2 regions of the Pseudomonas citronellolis genome follow, and region 1 is predicted to be linked to the other one. Evidence: riboswitches for the same ligand, from Rfam matches in the RefSeq annotation. Region 1 holds a riboswitch; the other holds the start of a gene.
What was found. A riboswitch is a leader RNA that binds a small molecule or an ion and turns the genes downstream of it on or off. The one in region 1 is predicted to bind fluoride.
Positions count from the first base shown of each region.

Region 2: another riboswitch for fluoride. It lies ahead of PcP3B5_RS12780 (hypothetical protein); the one in region 1 lies ahead of crcB (fluoride efflux transporter CrcB).

Region 1 is NZ_CP014158.1:1,338,634-1,347,019, forward strand. Features, by position in the region: gene PcP3B5_RS06115 (FxsA family protein) at 1-347, shown strand, start outside; gene PcP3B5_RS06120 (co-chaperone GroES) at 540-833, shown strand; gene groL (chaperonin GroEL) at 880-2,520, shown strand; fluoride riboswitch at 2,596-2,658, shown strand; gene crcB (fluoride efflux transporter CrcB) at 2,722-3,105, shown strand; gene PcP3B5_RS06135 (response regulator transcription factor) at 3,278-3,961, shown strand; gene PcP3B5_RS06140 (sensor histidine kinase) at 3,951-5,228, shown strand; gene PcP3B5_RS06145 (class I SAM-dependent methyltransferase) at 5,308-5,979, shown strand; gene PcP3B5_RS06150 (lipopolysaccharide kinase InaA family protein) at 5,982-6,686, shown strand; gene PcP3B5_RS06155 (hypothetical protein) at 6,683-6,913, shown strand; gene pncB (nicotinate phosphoribosyltransferase) at 7,220-8,386, shown strand, end outside.
Region 2 is NZ_CP014158.1:2,885,287-2,891,975, forward strand. Features, by position in the region: gene PcP3B5_RS12760 (hypothetical protein) at 84-482, opposite strand; gene PcP3B5_RS12765 (DUF932 domain-containing protein) at 583-1,410, opposite strand; gene PcP3B5_RS12770 (DUF3577 domain-containing protein) at 1,594-2,460, opposite strand; gene cfa (cyclopropane fatty acyl phospholipid synthase) at 3,021-4,181, opposite strand; gene PcP3B5_RS12780 (hypothetical protein) at 4,178-4,618, opposite strand; fluoride riboswitch at 4,736-4,801, opposite strand; gene PcP3B5_RS31820 (hypothetical protein) at 4,850-4,996, opposite strand; gene PcP3B5_RS12785 (hypothetical protein) at 5,042-5,434, opposite strand; gene ppa (inorganic diphosphatase) at 5,431-5,964, opposite strand; gene PcP3B5_RS12795 (DUF190 domain-containing protein) at 5,961-6,326, opposite strand; gene crcB (fluoride efflux transporter CrcB) at 6,340-6,689, opposite strand, start outside.

The sequences.
Region 1 (8,386 bases):
TCGGCGCGGCGCTGCTGCGCGTGGCCGGCCTGGCCACCCTGTGGCGCGCCCGCGAGCGCCTGTCCCGCGGCGAGATGCCCGAGCAGGAAATGCTCGAGGGCCTGCTGATCGCCGTCGGTGGCGCCCTGCTGATGCTGCCGGGCTTCATCAGCGACGTCATCGGCCTGCTCTGCCTGCTGCCGTTCACCCGCAGCCTGCTGCTGGGCGGCCTGCGCCGACGCATGCGCGAGCAGGAAGAGCGGCGCCGCGCCTTCGCCGGCGACCCGTCGGCGCAATCCCGCGGCCCGCATGGGCCGAACGTGATCGAGGGCGAGTTCGAACGCCGCGACAACGATCGTCTGCGCTGAAAATTTTTTCTTCACGGCCTTGAAATGCCCCACGACGACCTCATGTAGCAGGCACCGCAAGGTCCCTGTCATTCGGACAGGCTGTCTTACGCGGCTCGCCCGTCGGGCCGCAAACCGGCGAAGCCGGCTTCAACAAAACCTGCCGGACATCGATCCGGCCGTTGTAAACCACTGTTTGGGAGAGTTACGACTATGAAGCTTCGTCCTCTGCATGATCGCGTCGTCATCCGTCGCAGCGAGGAAGAAACCAAGACCGCAGGCGGCATCGTGCTGCCGGGTTCCGCCGCCGAGAAGCCGAACCGTGGCGAAGTCGTCGCCGTCGGTGCCGGCCGCGTGCTGGACAACGGCGAAGTTCGCGCTCTGGCAGTGAAAGTGGGTGACAAGGTGGTGTTCGGCCCCTACTCGGGCAGCAACGCCATCAAGGTCGACGGCGAAGAACTGCTGGTGATGGGCGAGTCCGAGATCCTCGCCGTCCTGGAAGACTGATCAGTCCGCCCCAACCCCACTGAATTCGATTTAGAGGAAACAGAACATGGCTGCTAAAGAAGTCAAATTCGGCGATTCCGCTCGCAAGAAAATGCTGGTCGGCGTGAACGTCCTGGCCGATGCCGTCAAGGCCACCCTCGGCCCGAAAGGCCGTAACGTGGTGCTGGACAAGTCCTTCGGCGCACCGACCATCACCAAGGATGGCGTGTCCGTCGCCAAGGAAATCGAACTGAAGGACAAGTTCGAGAACATGGGCGCCCAACTGGTGAAAGACGTTGCCTCCAAGGCCAACGACGCCGCCGGTGACGGCACCACCACCGCCACCGTCCTGGCCCAGGCCATCGTCAACGAAGGCCTGAAGGCCGTTGCCGCCGGCATGAACCCGATGGACCTGAAGCGCGGCATCGACAAGGCCACCATCGCCATCGTCGCCCAGCTGAAGGACCTGGCCAAGCCGTGCGCCGACTCCAAGGCCATCGCCCAGGTCGGCACCATCTCCGCCAACTCCGACGAATCCATCGGCCAGATCATCGCCGAAGCCATGGACAAGGTCGGTAAAGAAGGCGTCATCACCGTAGAAGAAGGCTCGGGCCTGGAAAACGAACTGTCCGTCGTCGAAGGCATGCAGTTCGACCGCGGCTACCTGTCGCCCTACTTCATCAACAAGCCGGACACCATGGTGGCCGAGCTGGAAAACCCGCTGCTGCTGCTGGTCGACAAGAAAATCTCCAACATCCGCGAAATGCTGCCGGTGCTGGAAGCCGTCGCCAAGGCCGGCCGTCCGCTGCTGATCGTCGCCGAGGATGTCGAGGGCGAAGCCCTGGCCACCCTGGTGGTCAACAACATGCGCGGCATCGTCAAGGTCGCCGCCGTCAAGGCCCCGGGCTTCGGCGATCGCCGCAAGGCCATGCTGCAGGACATCGCCGTCCTGACCGGCGGTACCGTCATCTCCGAAGAAGTCGGTCTGAGCCTGGAAGGCGCCACCCTGGAGCACCTGGGTAACGCCAAGCGCGTGACCATCAACAAGGAAAACACCACCATCATCGACGGCGCCGGCGCCCAGGCCGACATCGAGGCCCGCGTCGCCCAGATCCGCAAGCAGGTCGAAGAGACCTCCTCGGACTACGACCGCGAGAAACTGCAAGAGCGCCTGGCCAAGCTGGCCGGCGGTGTTGCCGTGATCAAGGTCGGCGCTGCCACCGAAGTCGAGATGAAAGAGAAGAAAGCCCGCGTCGAAGATGCCCTGCACGCTACCCGCGCTGCGGTGGAAGAGGGCGTGGTCCCCGGCGGTGGCGTGGCCCTGGTGCGCGCACTGCAGGCCATCGAAGGCCTGAAGGGCGACAACGAAGACCAGAACGTCGGCATCGCCCTGCTGCGCCGCGCTGTCGAATCCCCGCTGCGCCAGATCGTCGCCAACGCCGGCGACGAGCCGAGCGTGGTGGTCGACAAGGTCAAGCAAGGCTCCGGCAACTTCGGCTTCAACGCCGCTACCGGTGTCTACGGCGACATGATCGAGATGGGCATCCTGGACCCGGCCAAGGTCACCCGTTCGGCCCTGCAGGCCGCTGCCTCCATCGGCGGCCTGATGATCACCACCGAGGCCATGGTTGCCGAAGTGGTGGACGACAAGGCCGCTCCGGCCATGCCGGACATGGGCGGCATGGGTGGCATGGGCGGCATGATGTAAGCCTCCCGGCCCCAGGCTGAGAAATAGCCCCGCTTCGGCGGGGCTTTTTCGTTTCCGGCCCTTTGTGCCAAGATGTGCCGCGCAGGAGATGGCATTCCTCCTTCAACCGCCCCCGTGGCTGATGATGCCTACGCATTTACCTGGACCAGGCGCGTAGGCGTTCGCCTGCGGCCTGTCCGAAAGCCCCTCAAGGACAGGATCATGTGGAAACCCGTTCTCGCCATCGCCCTCGGCGCCGCCATCGGCGCGTTGCTGCGCTGGTACCTCGGCCTCAAGCTGAACAGCCTGATGCCCAACGTCCCTCCCGGCACCCTGGCCGCCAACCTGATCGGCGGCTACATCATCGGCGTCGCCGTCGCCTACTTCGCCAGCGCCCAGGGCATCGCCCCGGAGTGGCGGCTGCTGATCATCACCGGCTTCTGCGGCGGCCTGACCACCTTCTCGACCTTCTCCGCCGAGGTCGTCACCCTGCTGCAGGAAGGCCGCCTGGCCTGGGCCATGGGCGCGGTCGCCGTGCATGTCTGCGGCTCCCTGGCGATGACCCTGCTCGGCCTGTTCACCGGCAACTGGCTGATGGGCAGATGAACCGCCGCGGGGGCGCTGCGAGTTCGCCCCCGCGACTCTTCGCGACACCTCTCCCGCGATCCCCTTCACGCCCCGGCTGGCGCGGCCTGGCGCTTTGTGAAAAAAACGTCAAAGACGCTTAAGTTCCAATTAAGCGAGCTAGTCTAGGGTGCCCTGCAAAGCGGAGAGGAACATGCGGATTCTGTTGGTGGAAGACAACCGGGATATCCTGGCCAACATGGCGGATTACCTGGGGCTCAAGGGTTACACGGTGGATTGCGCGCAGGACGGCCTGTCCGGCCTGCACCTGGCGGCCACCGCGCACTACGACCTGATCGTCCTGGACGTGATGCTGCCCGGCCTGGACGGTTTCACCCTGTGCCGGCGCCTGCGCGAAGACGCGCGGCGCGACACCCCGGTGATCATGCTGACCGCCCGCGACCAACTGGATGACCGCCTGCAAGGCTTCCGCTCCGGCGCCGACGACTACCTGCTCAAGCCCTTCGCCCTGTCGGAGCTGGCCGCGCGCATCGAGGCGGTGCTGCGCCGGACCCAGGGCGGCGGCCGCCGCGAACTGCAGGTGGCGGACCTGAGCTACAACCTCGACACCCTGGAAGTGAACCGCGCCGGCAAGGCGCTCAAGCTCAACCCCATCGGCCTCAAGCTGCTGGCCGTGCTGATGCAGAAGAGCCCCCACGTGGTGCGCCGCGACGTACTCGAGGAAGCCGTCTGGGGCGACGACTGCCCGGACAGCGACAGCCTGCGCAGCCACGTGCACCAACTGCGCCAGGTGATCGACAAGCCTTTCGCCCTGCCGTTGCTGCACACCGTCCACGGTGTCGGCTACCGCCTGGCGGAGGAAACGAATGGAGTATAGGCAGAGCCTTTCCCGCCGGATCGTCTTTGCCTTCGTGTTCATGACCGCGCTGGTCGGCGGCCTGTTTTCCCTGAGCATCGTCGGCGTGGTGCACGTGGTCGAGGAACGCCTGATCTCCCGTGACCTGGGCGGCGAACTGGACCGCATCATCAACGAGGACCTGCACAGCGGCAGGGGCCCGCGGCTGGACCCCGGCATGCGCTTCTTCGTCAGCGACGGCGTCGGCATCTACGCCATGCCGCCGGCGCTGCGGCGCCTGGAGTCGGGCTTCCACGAAGTGTTCGACGGCGAGCTGTCGTTCCACGCGCTGGTGCGCGACACCGACGGCCGCCGCTACGTGCTGCTGCAGGACCAGAGCGATTTCGAGGCGCGCGAGCAGGTGCTGTACGCCGCCGTGGTGACCGGCTACGTGCTCAGCCTGGCGCTGGCCGGCCTGCTCGGCTGGCTGCTCTCGCGCAAGGTGATGGAGCCGGTGGTGCGCCTGGCGCGCCAGGTGCGCCACCGCGACCAGTTGCTGGACCTGGCGCCGCCGCTGGCGCCGGACTACGCCCACGACGAGGTCGGCGAACTGGCCGAGGCCTTCGACTATGCGATCGGCCAACTGCACCAGGTGCTGACCCGCGAGAAGCTGTTCACCAGCGACGTCAGCCACGAACTGCGCACGCCGCTGATGGTGATCGCCACCAGCAGCGAACTGCTTGCCGAGGAACCGGGCCTGAGCCCGAAGGCACGCACCCAGCTGGCGCGGATCGCCAGCGCCAGCGAGGAAATGCGCGACCTGGTACAGACCTTCCTGATGCTGGCGCGCTCGCGCACCAAGGAACTGGACATCGCCCCGCGGGCCGGCCTGCAGCGCATCGCCGACGACCTGGCCGGGCAATGGCGCGGGCCCATCGAGGCCAAGGGGCTGCAGCTGATCTACGAGGTGCAGGGCGTGCCGCCGGAGGAATACAACGCGGCTTTCCTGCGCTCGGTGATGAGCAATCTGTTGCGCAACGCCATGCACTACACGGACGCCGGACATATCCGCTTGCAATTGACCGACAGCGGTTTCGTCGTCGAGGACAGCGGCCAGGGCATCCCCGAGGAGCAGCGCGAACGCATGTTCCAGCCCTTCGTCCGTGGCCCGCAACAGCGCGGCGAGGGCCTTGGCCTGGGCCTTTCGCTGGTGAAGCGAATCTGCGCGGCGGAAGGCTGGGAAGTCGGCCTGACGCCGGCGCAGCCCCACGGATGCCGTTTCGAGGTTCGCCTGGTGGGCGAGCCTTGACGAATTTTTCACATGCGCATGACCGCATGGATACAGAATCACCCTTAGTTTCGTATAAAAAATGAGCAGGAACCCCATCATGAGCGACAAGCCCGTCGAGCTTGAGTTTTCCCAGAAGTACGACCGTCAGCATGCCGAGCGCTACCTGCGCAAGCATCGCAGTGGGCTGTCCCGGAAACTTTCCCATTGGCGCGATGTCCAGATCGCCCGCCAGGCACTCAAGCTGGCCGGCCAGCCGAACCTGGTGCTGGACCTGCCGTGCGGCGCCGGGCGCTTCTGGCCGATGCTGGCCGAGAAGGACAACCGGGTGATCATCGGCGCGGACAATTCCGCCGACATGATCGCCGTGGCCTGCGCCGGCCAGCCGGAGGAGGTTGTCAAACGCGTGCGACCTTTGCAGACTTCGGCGTTCGCCATCGATCTGCCGGACAACGCCGTCGACAGCATCTTCAGCATGCGCCTGATGCACCACATCGGTGAGCCGAGCGACCGCATGACCATGCTGCGCGAGTTCCACCGCGTGACCCGCGACAGCGTGATCCTCTCGCTGTGGGTCGACGGCAACTTCAAGGCCTGGAAACGCCGTCGCGCCGAGGAAGGGCGCAAGAAGCACGCGTACCAGAACCGCTTCGTGATTCCTGCCCGCAGCATCGAGGAGGAGTTCCGCCAGGCCGGTTTCTCGGTGCAGGACCATATCGATTTCGTCCCGCTGGTGCACATGTGGCGGGTCTACATTCTGCGTAAGGAGTAATGATGGGCGCTGATTTGGCAGCTCTGCAGCGAATTTCCGGTGAAGATGCCATCGATCGCTGGTTGCAGATTCCCGGCAAATGGGTAGAGGAGCCGAATCGGCGGCGGGGCGGCGAAAGCGGGGTCCAGCGCGTGCTGACCGACGATGGCCGCCTGCTCTACCGCAAGCAGCAGGTCGGGCATATCTACCGCGACCTGCTGCACCCCTTCGGCTACCCGACCGCCATCCGCGAGCGCGATGCGCTGCAGGCCGCCGCGAGCCTGGGCGTCAAGGTGCCGACCCTGGTCTACGCCGGCTGCCGCAAAGTGGACGGCGAATGGCAGGCGCTGCTGGTCACCGAGTCGCTGGACGGCTACTCGAGCCTGGAAGACTGCTACGCCCGCGGTGACCACGAGCGCTGGGGCGAGGCCGTGCACCAGCGCATCCTGCAGCAGTACGGCAAGACCCTCGCCAGGCTTAACCTGGGCCGCTGGCAGCATGGTTGCCTGTACCTCAAGCATGTCTTCGTCAAGGTCGAGGGCGAGCAGATCGACGTCGCCCTGATCGACCTGGAAAAAGCCCGCCAGCGCTTCAGCGCCCGCCGCGCGGCCCGCCACGACCTGCGCCAGGTGAAGCGCCGTTCGTCGTGGACGGAAGCGCAATGGCAAGCCTTTGTCTATGGTTACGAGGCGGCGTTTGGCAGCGCCATCAAAGGGTTGCAGGCATGAAACTAGAAATCACACGAAGTTTGCTCCTCGTTGGCGCCCTGGGCGTGGCAACGCTGGCGGCGGCTGCCTGGCATGAGCCGGGTCCCGAGGTGATCGGCTCCCATGGCGAGCAGGCCAGCTGCCGTGTGCCGGCGAACGTGCAGGCCAAACAGGCGGCGCGGCCGGACCACGATCTGCTGCTGTTCCTCTTCGGCATGTCGCAGGGTGGTGTCAGCGCGCCACGTTGAGCAGGGTCCGCCTCGGCGGTGAAGAAAAGAATGCCGTTTCTCCCTATGGGGGAAACGGCATTTTTCATGATGCGCCGGGGCCCGGCGTGGCCGGTGAATCCAATCGCGGACAAAGTCCGCCCGTGCCTCCCTGAACTCGTAGGAGCAACTGTCTTGCCGGCTGCGCCAAGGCGCGCCTCAACGGATGGGTATCGCTCCGCTCAACGCCATCCTACGGGTCTTGTGTTTGCCGGAGGGCTACGGATTTTCTGCGTCTGCCGAACACATCCCGTTAGACTGCAAGCTGACGACAAGCGAGAGGCGAGCATGGCTGAGTCCGCATTCACCCCCTTCGGCGTGCAGAACCTGCTGGATACCGACTTCTACAAGCTGAGCATGATGCAGGCGGTGCTGCACAACTACCCCAACGTCGAGGTGGAGTGGGAGTTCCGTTGCCGCAACCGCGAGGACCTGCGCCCCTACCTGGCGCGCATCCGCGAGCGCATCGAGGCGCTGGCCGGGTTGAGCTTCAGCAGCGAGCAACTGGCCTTCCTCGAACGCATTCCCTTCTTCAAGCCGGACTTCATCCGCTTCCTTGGCCTGTTCCGCTTCAACATGCGCTACGTGCAGACCGGCATCGAGAACGACGAGTTCTTCCTGCGCCTGAAAGGCCCCTGGCTGCACGTGATCCTCTTCGAGGTGCCGGTGCTGGCCAGCATCAGCGAGGCGCGCAACCTGCAGCGTTATCCACAGGTGACCCTGGAGCTGGTGCGCGAGCGCCTGAGCGACAAGCTCGACTGGCTGCGCCGCGAGGCCAGCGCCGAGGAACTGGCCGGCTTCAAGATGGCCGACTTCGGCACCCGCCGGCGCTTCTCCTATGCCGTGCAGGAATGCGTGGTGCGCGAGCTGAAGGCGAGCTTCCCCGGGCGCTTCGTCGGCACCAGCAACGTGCACCTGGCGCGCAAGCTCGACCTCAAGCCGCTGGGCACCATGGCCCACGAATGGCTGATGGCCCACCAGCAGCTCGGCCCGCGGCTGATCGACAGCCAGGCCGCCGCGCTGGACGCCTGGGTCCGCGAATACCGCGGCCAGCTGGGCATCGCCCTGACCGACGTGATCACCATGGACGCCTTCCTACGCGACTTCGACCTGTACTTCGCCAAGCTCTTCGACGGCCTGCGCCACGACTCCGGCGACCCGCTGGTCTGGGCGGAGAAGGCCATCGCCCACTACGAGAGCCTCGGCATCGACCCGCGCAGCAAGACCCTGGTGTTCTCCGACGGCCTCGACCTGCCGCGGGCGCTGCACATCTACCGCTCGCTGCGCGGGCGCATCGACGTCAGCTTCGGCATCGGCACCCACTTCACCTGCGACATCCCCGGCGTCGAGCCGATGAACATCGTGCTGAAGATGACCGCCTGCAACGGCCAGCCGGTGGCGAAAATCTCCGATACCCCGGGCAAGATGCAATGCAACGACGAGAATTTCGGCCGC
Region 2 (6,689 bases), 1.5 Mb from region 1:
ACCATTCTGCGAAGAGCTATCTGCGAACAAGGGGAATCTCCATGTTGCCGATTCCTGGGCGGTGGAAAGATGCCGTGGACATCTCAGGTCGCTGGAGCCGTTTCCGAGGCTTTGGGCTGACGCCGCCGCGCGTGATAGGCACGGACTCGCTCGCGCCACTCCCTGGACTGCTCGGGTGCCAGCTCCAGATAGCGAAGTGGGCATGTGTAGTAGTAAGGGTGCATCGACTCGTCCAAGGGCTTGTAGCCCCATTCGTTGCCATGCCGCTGCAGCAGGTCGCAGCGGATGTAGCGGAGCGATTGCCCAGGAGCGAGACTCGGGGACACTCCTTCCACTTTGGCGGTCACTTCGACGACGGACCACAGGACGTTGCCACGCAGTGTGTGAGCAATGACCTTGGCGCTTGCGCGCTCGGTTTCCTGCGGTTCAACCAGTTCCGCGATCAACTCGGAGCGGGATCGGGGAGAGAAGAACCAACCCATGATGAGATCTCCAGTAAATGGCCGGAGACCTCCCCGAGGGGGCGGTACCCCGGCGGGTGAGTTGATGCCGCTACTGCGGTGCGAATGGTGTTGCTGACGCTCAGGCCTTGAGCCGGCGCATGCCTTCGGCCAGCAGCCAAAGCGCGCGATTCAGGCGGACGTTCTGGTCGATGCCCTGGACTGGCCGGGTTCGTTGATGGCGGCCGTTGGCTGCACGACCGGAAAGACCGCCTTTGACGAGGTTTTCCTGGACCCGATTGAAGATCGACCAGAGGTCGGCATGCCGATCTTCGAAGCGCCTTGGTGCGAGCACCTGGTCCTCGGTGATTGGCTGCGGCTTGTTGGGATCGTCGTACTTGAGCGCCAGGGCGGAATGGGCGAACAACGCTGCTTCATCCGCGTCGAGAGTAATGGCGCGCATGGCGTCACGAGAGTCCTGGACCTGTTCGAAGCCTTGCAAGACTTCGTACGCCCCTTCGATCACCTGCTGGGCGACATTGCCTTTGTGAGGCACTCGAACATCGGCCACGGTGTCGCCGTAGACCAGGCCGTTGTGGCAGACGAACCTGAACAGGCCGGCGAGCATCTGGTAGCTGCTGGTGCCGTCGTGCGAGTTCAACAGGATGATTTCGTTGGCCTCGTCACCATTGATCTGGCTGGCATGACGAAGACGCAGCATGTGCTTGGTGAATTCGCGGCGGTCCTCATGGCGCACTCGGGTCTGGCACACCATGAAGGGCTCGAAGCCCTCCTGGCGAAGTTCGGCGAGGATGGTAGCGGTCGGAATGTAGCTGTAGCGCTCGGACCGACTTTCGTGCGGTGTTTCCGCAAAGATGGAAGGGGCCACCGAGCGAATCTGATCATCCGAGAGCGGATGGTTCGCGCGCAGGATCGGGGACTGGGGCGCAAAATGAGAGGCGAGTTGCATGATCGTTCTCCTGGAGTAATGCACAGTCGCCCGCCGAGGCAGAACCTTGGGGCGATTGTGAGGGATGACGAGAGCCCTGGACGTGGGCTGATTGCAGCGCAGGAGGTAGCCCGGGCATGCCACCGACACCGAGGTGCCGGGGCACGGGGCAGGGGAGGAAAGCAGGCTTGGAAGGCCTGTGGCTTAGAACGAAGCCGCTAGTGAGGGGGCTTCAGGCGCCTGGGAGGGCGCGTCGGTTTGTGAGCCATCACTGTCTGTCGGGACAGAGTCGATCGTTTCGGTTTCAGGGGCGTCGGATTGAGAGGGATAGACTTGCTGCCCGTCGATCTTGATCAGGCTCACGTGGATCAGCTTTGACTTCAGGCTTGCGCCGACTTCACCGGCATGCTCGCCCTTGGTGCGGTTGTAGGCCTCGGCTCGCATGTCGTTGAGCTTGAAGGCAAGTAGTACCTTCTGCTTGGCTTCAACGGCCTGGACGCAGCGCTGGAGCAATTCCTGGGCGCTGTCGTCAGCGACGACGGTCTCGATGTAGCGATACTCGGGACTGTCAGTCGGGCCGGCCAATACCGCGAGGGAGCAGGACATGAACGGGGCGCCGTCGTTCGACAGCATCCTGGGATTATTCAAATAGCCGATGCCGTTGGTGTGCAGCTCATGCTGCTCGATATCTCGCAGCACGCTGCGGTCCAGCAGTTCAGCCTTGAGCAAGCGGGCTTTCATGCTGGCTGCCGGTTCCCCCGATGAGGGACGACGGAACGGATCGAGCCACAAATCGCCGAGGCGAAAGCGAATCAACGGTCGTTGCTGACGATCTTCGATACCGAGGTAGGGTTGGACCAGTTTCTTGGCTTCGGCGCCGGAGACGCGCACATCGAAGTAGCGCAGGATGGGATCCCTGGCAGGCCCGACCAGTGCGGCTATGGTGCAGGCCAGGAATGGCTGGGCTTTACGGCCGCCCTTGACGGGAACCTCGCGGACACGCTGAAGGTAGCCGATGCCGGAGGTATGAATATCGAAGTACGACTTCTGCTCGGAAGAGGTGTCGTTCATGGCGAGTCTCCAATGCTTGAGGACAAGACGGCGGAGACACGCTGACCCTGGGCGGGGGGCGTAACCCCGCGGCGGGTTGAGGAAGGTCGGCATCCACCACCGGATGGTGGCTGTTCGCGTGAAGGATGCGATACGAACGGGCTTGGTCACGCAGCTGATGCTACGCGGCAACCTGAGAGACCGTGATTGCCTGGCATGTCGCTGATGAGGGATCAGCAGATCATGGGGGCGAGAGTGCAGAGGTGGGCTCTTGGTGGCCAGCGTGAATCGGAAACCGATGGAAATCCTATTCGTAAGATGGGCACTGTGGGTATTTTCAAGAGTCCTGCCGGCCTCCTTCTTGGCTAGCTTTCCTGGTATGCCCGAATCAAATGCAGTGCCCGCGACTAGGACGTTGGCGAATGTTCTATTTTTGCCGGTTGCTGCCGGCAAAAGTGAACCCAAGGACGAAGGTCAGGCGGCCGGCATCGTGGGCGATGCTGCCGAGCATTGAGGTCGACGATGAAGCTGTCGACGGTCTCGCTACTGCGGTGCGAGACCATCGCGTTTCTGCCGTCCGCTTACAACTGTGGGCGCAGGTAGCCGCCGGCCACGCCGCGCCTGGACAGCACCCACTGCCAGAGCTGGATGTCGCGGGCGCGGAAGGCGCCGGCGCAGGACAGCAGGTAGTAGCGCCACATGCGCCGGAAGCGCTCGCCCAGCGCCGAGAAGCGCGGCCAGGCGGCTTCGAAGTTGGCGTGCCAGGCCATCAGCGTGCGGTCGTAGTAGGCGCCGAAGTTGTGCAGGTCCTCGACCACGAAGAGGCCGTCCGCGGCGTCGCCGACCTGGCCGATGGAGGGCAGGTCGCCGTTGGGGAAGATGTAGCGGTCGATCCACGGATCGGGCCGGGCGCGGCGTTCGTTCTTGCCGATGCTGTGCAGCAGGAACAGGCCGTCGTCGGCCAGGCAGCGCTGGGCCACCTGCATGAATGCGCGGTGGTTCTTGTGCCCGACGTGCTCGAACATGCCGACGCTGGCGATGCGGTCGAACTTGCCGGTCAGGGTGCGGTAGTCCTGTAGGCGGAACTCCACGGGCAGGTCGCGGTAGCGGTCGCTGGCCCAGTTCGCCTGCTCCTGGGAGACGGTCACGCCCACGCATTCCACGCCATGCTGCTGGGCGGCATAGGCCATCAGGCTGCCCCAGCCGCAGCCGATGTCGAGCAGGCGCATGCCCGGCTCCAGCCGCAGCTTGCGGCAGATCAGTTCCAGCTTGGCTTCCTGGGCCTGCTCCAGGGTGGTGGCCGTTTCCCAGTAGCCGCAGCTGTAGGTCATGCGCGGGTCGAGCATGGCCTGGTAGAGCGCGTTGCTCAGGTCGTAGTGACGCCGGCCCACCTGCCAGGCGCGCCTGGCATTCTGCAGGTTGAGCAGGCGGTAACGCAGGGCGTGGGTGAGCAGGCGCCAGGGCTGCACTTCGCGGTCGAGCCGGGCGCGCAGCAGGCGATGAAAAAACTCGTCCAGGTGTTGCGCGTCCCAGTCACCGTCCATATAGCTTTCGCCCAGCCCCAGGCTGCCCTGGCCCAGCGCGCGCTCGAACACGCGCGGGCGCAGCACCTGCATGTCCCAGGGGCGCTCGCCGTTGATCCGGATGTCGGCCTTGTGCAATAGCTTGGCGGCGAACTCGCGCAGTTCCGGATTTTCCCTGGGCTGCGATTCCACTGACGGGGTTCCCAGAATCTCGCTCATACCAGGCTCCTCGTGTCGTCGATCGGCATCGCGGGTGTGTTGCTTTCGGTTGCGTATGTCGTTGCAAGGGCTTGGGCGCGTTGTGCAACTAGCGCCTCCCGGTAGAAACCAACGCGATAGATGTTCACCCCGATGGCCAAGCTGGCATATCGCAGGCAGCAGTATGTGTCCCAAGCTTCGCGAGGCTCCGAGAACACCAGGTAGCGGGCGGCGCTTTCGATTAGCAGGGCGGAGCGCTTCAGCCCCTGGGTGAACAACAACCGAGCGAGGTGCTCTTGTTGTTCACGGGCGATATTGAGCGCCGTGGGATAGGTGACTTTTAGAAGGATGTGTTGATCGGGAAGCTGCTGAAGGAAGGCTTCCAGGTCATCGGAGACGACACTGGTGACTGACGAGGACCAAGCAAGATCAGGCTCATGATGCAGAGGGGTTCCCACATTTACCTCCAGGTATTGGACCAGCGCGTGCTCTATGGCGAATCGCGACTGGCGAGGGGACTACCTGAACGAAGTGGGGCGGCAGATACAAAAATGCCTACCGCTCCCGCCTTCGCGAGTTCGGTAGGCATCATTAGCTGACGGCGTCAGCGGTTAACGGAGAATGCCATCTCCTGTGAAAACTCTATCACCGGCTCTCGGGCTTGCAAGAAACCCGGGGCCTTCGGGGCATCAGTCCTCCAGCAGCGCCTTGTTGCGCACGGCGTCTTTGTCGGATCTGGTGGCGAGCAGGACGTAGGCCTTGAACGCGGTGCTGACCTTGCGAGCGCCGGCCATGTTGCGGCCGTGGGTAGAGGTTTCCCAGCGAGAATCGAGCATGGTGCGTCCTGTCGGCTAATCGGAAATTTTCTTGTCTTGCAGGGTTCAGTCGTTGAGCACGAGGTGCACCAGCATCACCAGGGTCATGGCCATGAAGGGGGGCAGCACGACGCAGATGAACAGCTCCGGTAGTTCCCGGAGGGCCAGGTAGGGTTGCCCCTGCTGGTAGATGCCGATGATCTCGGCGAGCTTGGCGGAGCATGCGGCGACCCCGGCGCAGAAGTACAGCACGCCGGCGAGCTGGCGGCGGCCGGGCGCGGCCCGTTGCACCAGCAGCCAGGCCAGGAGCATGCCGAGCAGGACCAACCCGGCCAGGCCGAGGGGCGACTGGGCGAAGAGCCTGCCGGCGAGCAGTCCGGCCAGCAGGTAGCCGGCCTCCATCAGGCCGGGCAGGTGCCGCCCGGTCCGGGGTACAGCCAGTGAGAAAACCTTGCTCAATGCGCCTCTCCATAGGCCGCCACCGCCTTGCGGATTTCCTCGCGGGCGTCGTCCAGGCTGCCCCAGCGTTCCATGCGCACCCATTTCCCCGGTTCGAGGGTCTTGTAGTTCTCGAAGAAGTGCTGGATTTGTTTGAGCAGCAGATCGCTCAGGTCGCTGCACTGGCGCACGTTGCTGTACAGGGGACTGAGCTTGTCGTGGGGCACGGCGATGATCTTGGCATCCGGTCCGGCCTCGTCGGTCATGTACATCACGCCGACCGGGCGGCAGCGCAATACCGTACCGGGCGCAACCGGGCAGGGGGCGACGACCAGGATGTCCAGCGGGTCGCCGTCCTCACTTAGGGTGGCGGGAATGAAACCGTAGTTGGCCGGGTAGAACATCGGCGTGCTGAGGAAGCGGTCGACGAACAGTTGGCCGCTGGTCTTGTCCAGTTCGTACTTGATCGGCGCGTGGTTGGCCGGAATCTCGATCACGGCATAGATGTCGTCCGGGACGTCCTTGCCGGCGGGGAGGTCGGTGAAGCTCATATCGTGGTCTCCGTAATCGCCAGGTGGGGGTTGTCGCGCTCGGCCTTGTGTTTGCCCACGGTGCCCATTTCCGCCGGGGTCTTCACGTAGAACAGGGCGAGGTCCTCGGCCTCCAGACGTTCGAACAGACGTTCGCACTCTTCCTCGGAGACGGCCAGGCAGATTTCCATCGGTTGGTCGGCCTGTTCGAAGAAATGATAAGAGTGCAGCCGTCCGGCATGGCCGTAGCCTTCAGCGCCCACCACCAGAGTGGCGCCCTTGATGTTCATGCTTTGCGAAAGCTCGATCAGCCAGTCGGCAGTAGGTTTGCCCCCGTGCTGGCGGCTTTGTTGGGTGAATAGCGTGACTAAGTAGCCTTGCATGGTTGCGTCTCCATCAGCGTCCGTTGAACAGGGAGTAGCTCAGTAATCCCGCGCTAGTGGCCAGCAGCGAGCCCAGTACATGGATAGCGATGGCACCCACCGCCCAGGTCATGCGGCCGGTCTGGAGCAGTGCCATGGTTTCCGCGGAAAAGGTCGAGAAGGTGGTCAAACCACCACAGAAGCCGGTGACGATCAGCAGGCGCCACTCGGGGCTGAGCGTTGGGTTGGCGGCGAAGAAGGCCACGGCCATGCCGATGATGTAGCCGCCGATGAGATTGGCAGCCCAGGTGCCTGGCGGGATGGTGGGAAATAGGGCGTTGAGCTGCAGGCCGAGAATCCAGCGCAGTAAGGCACCCAGCGATG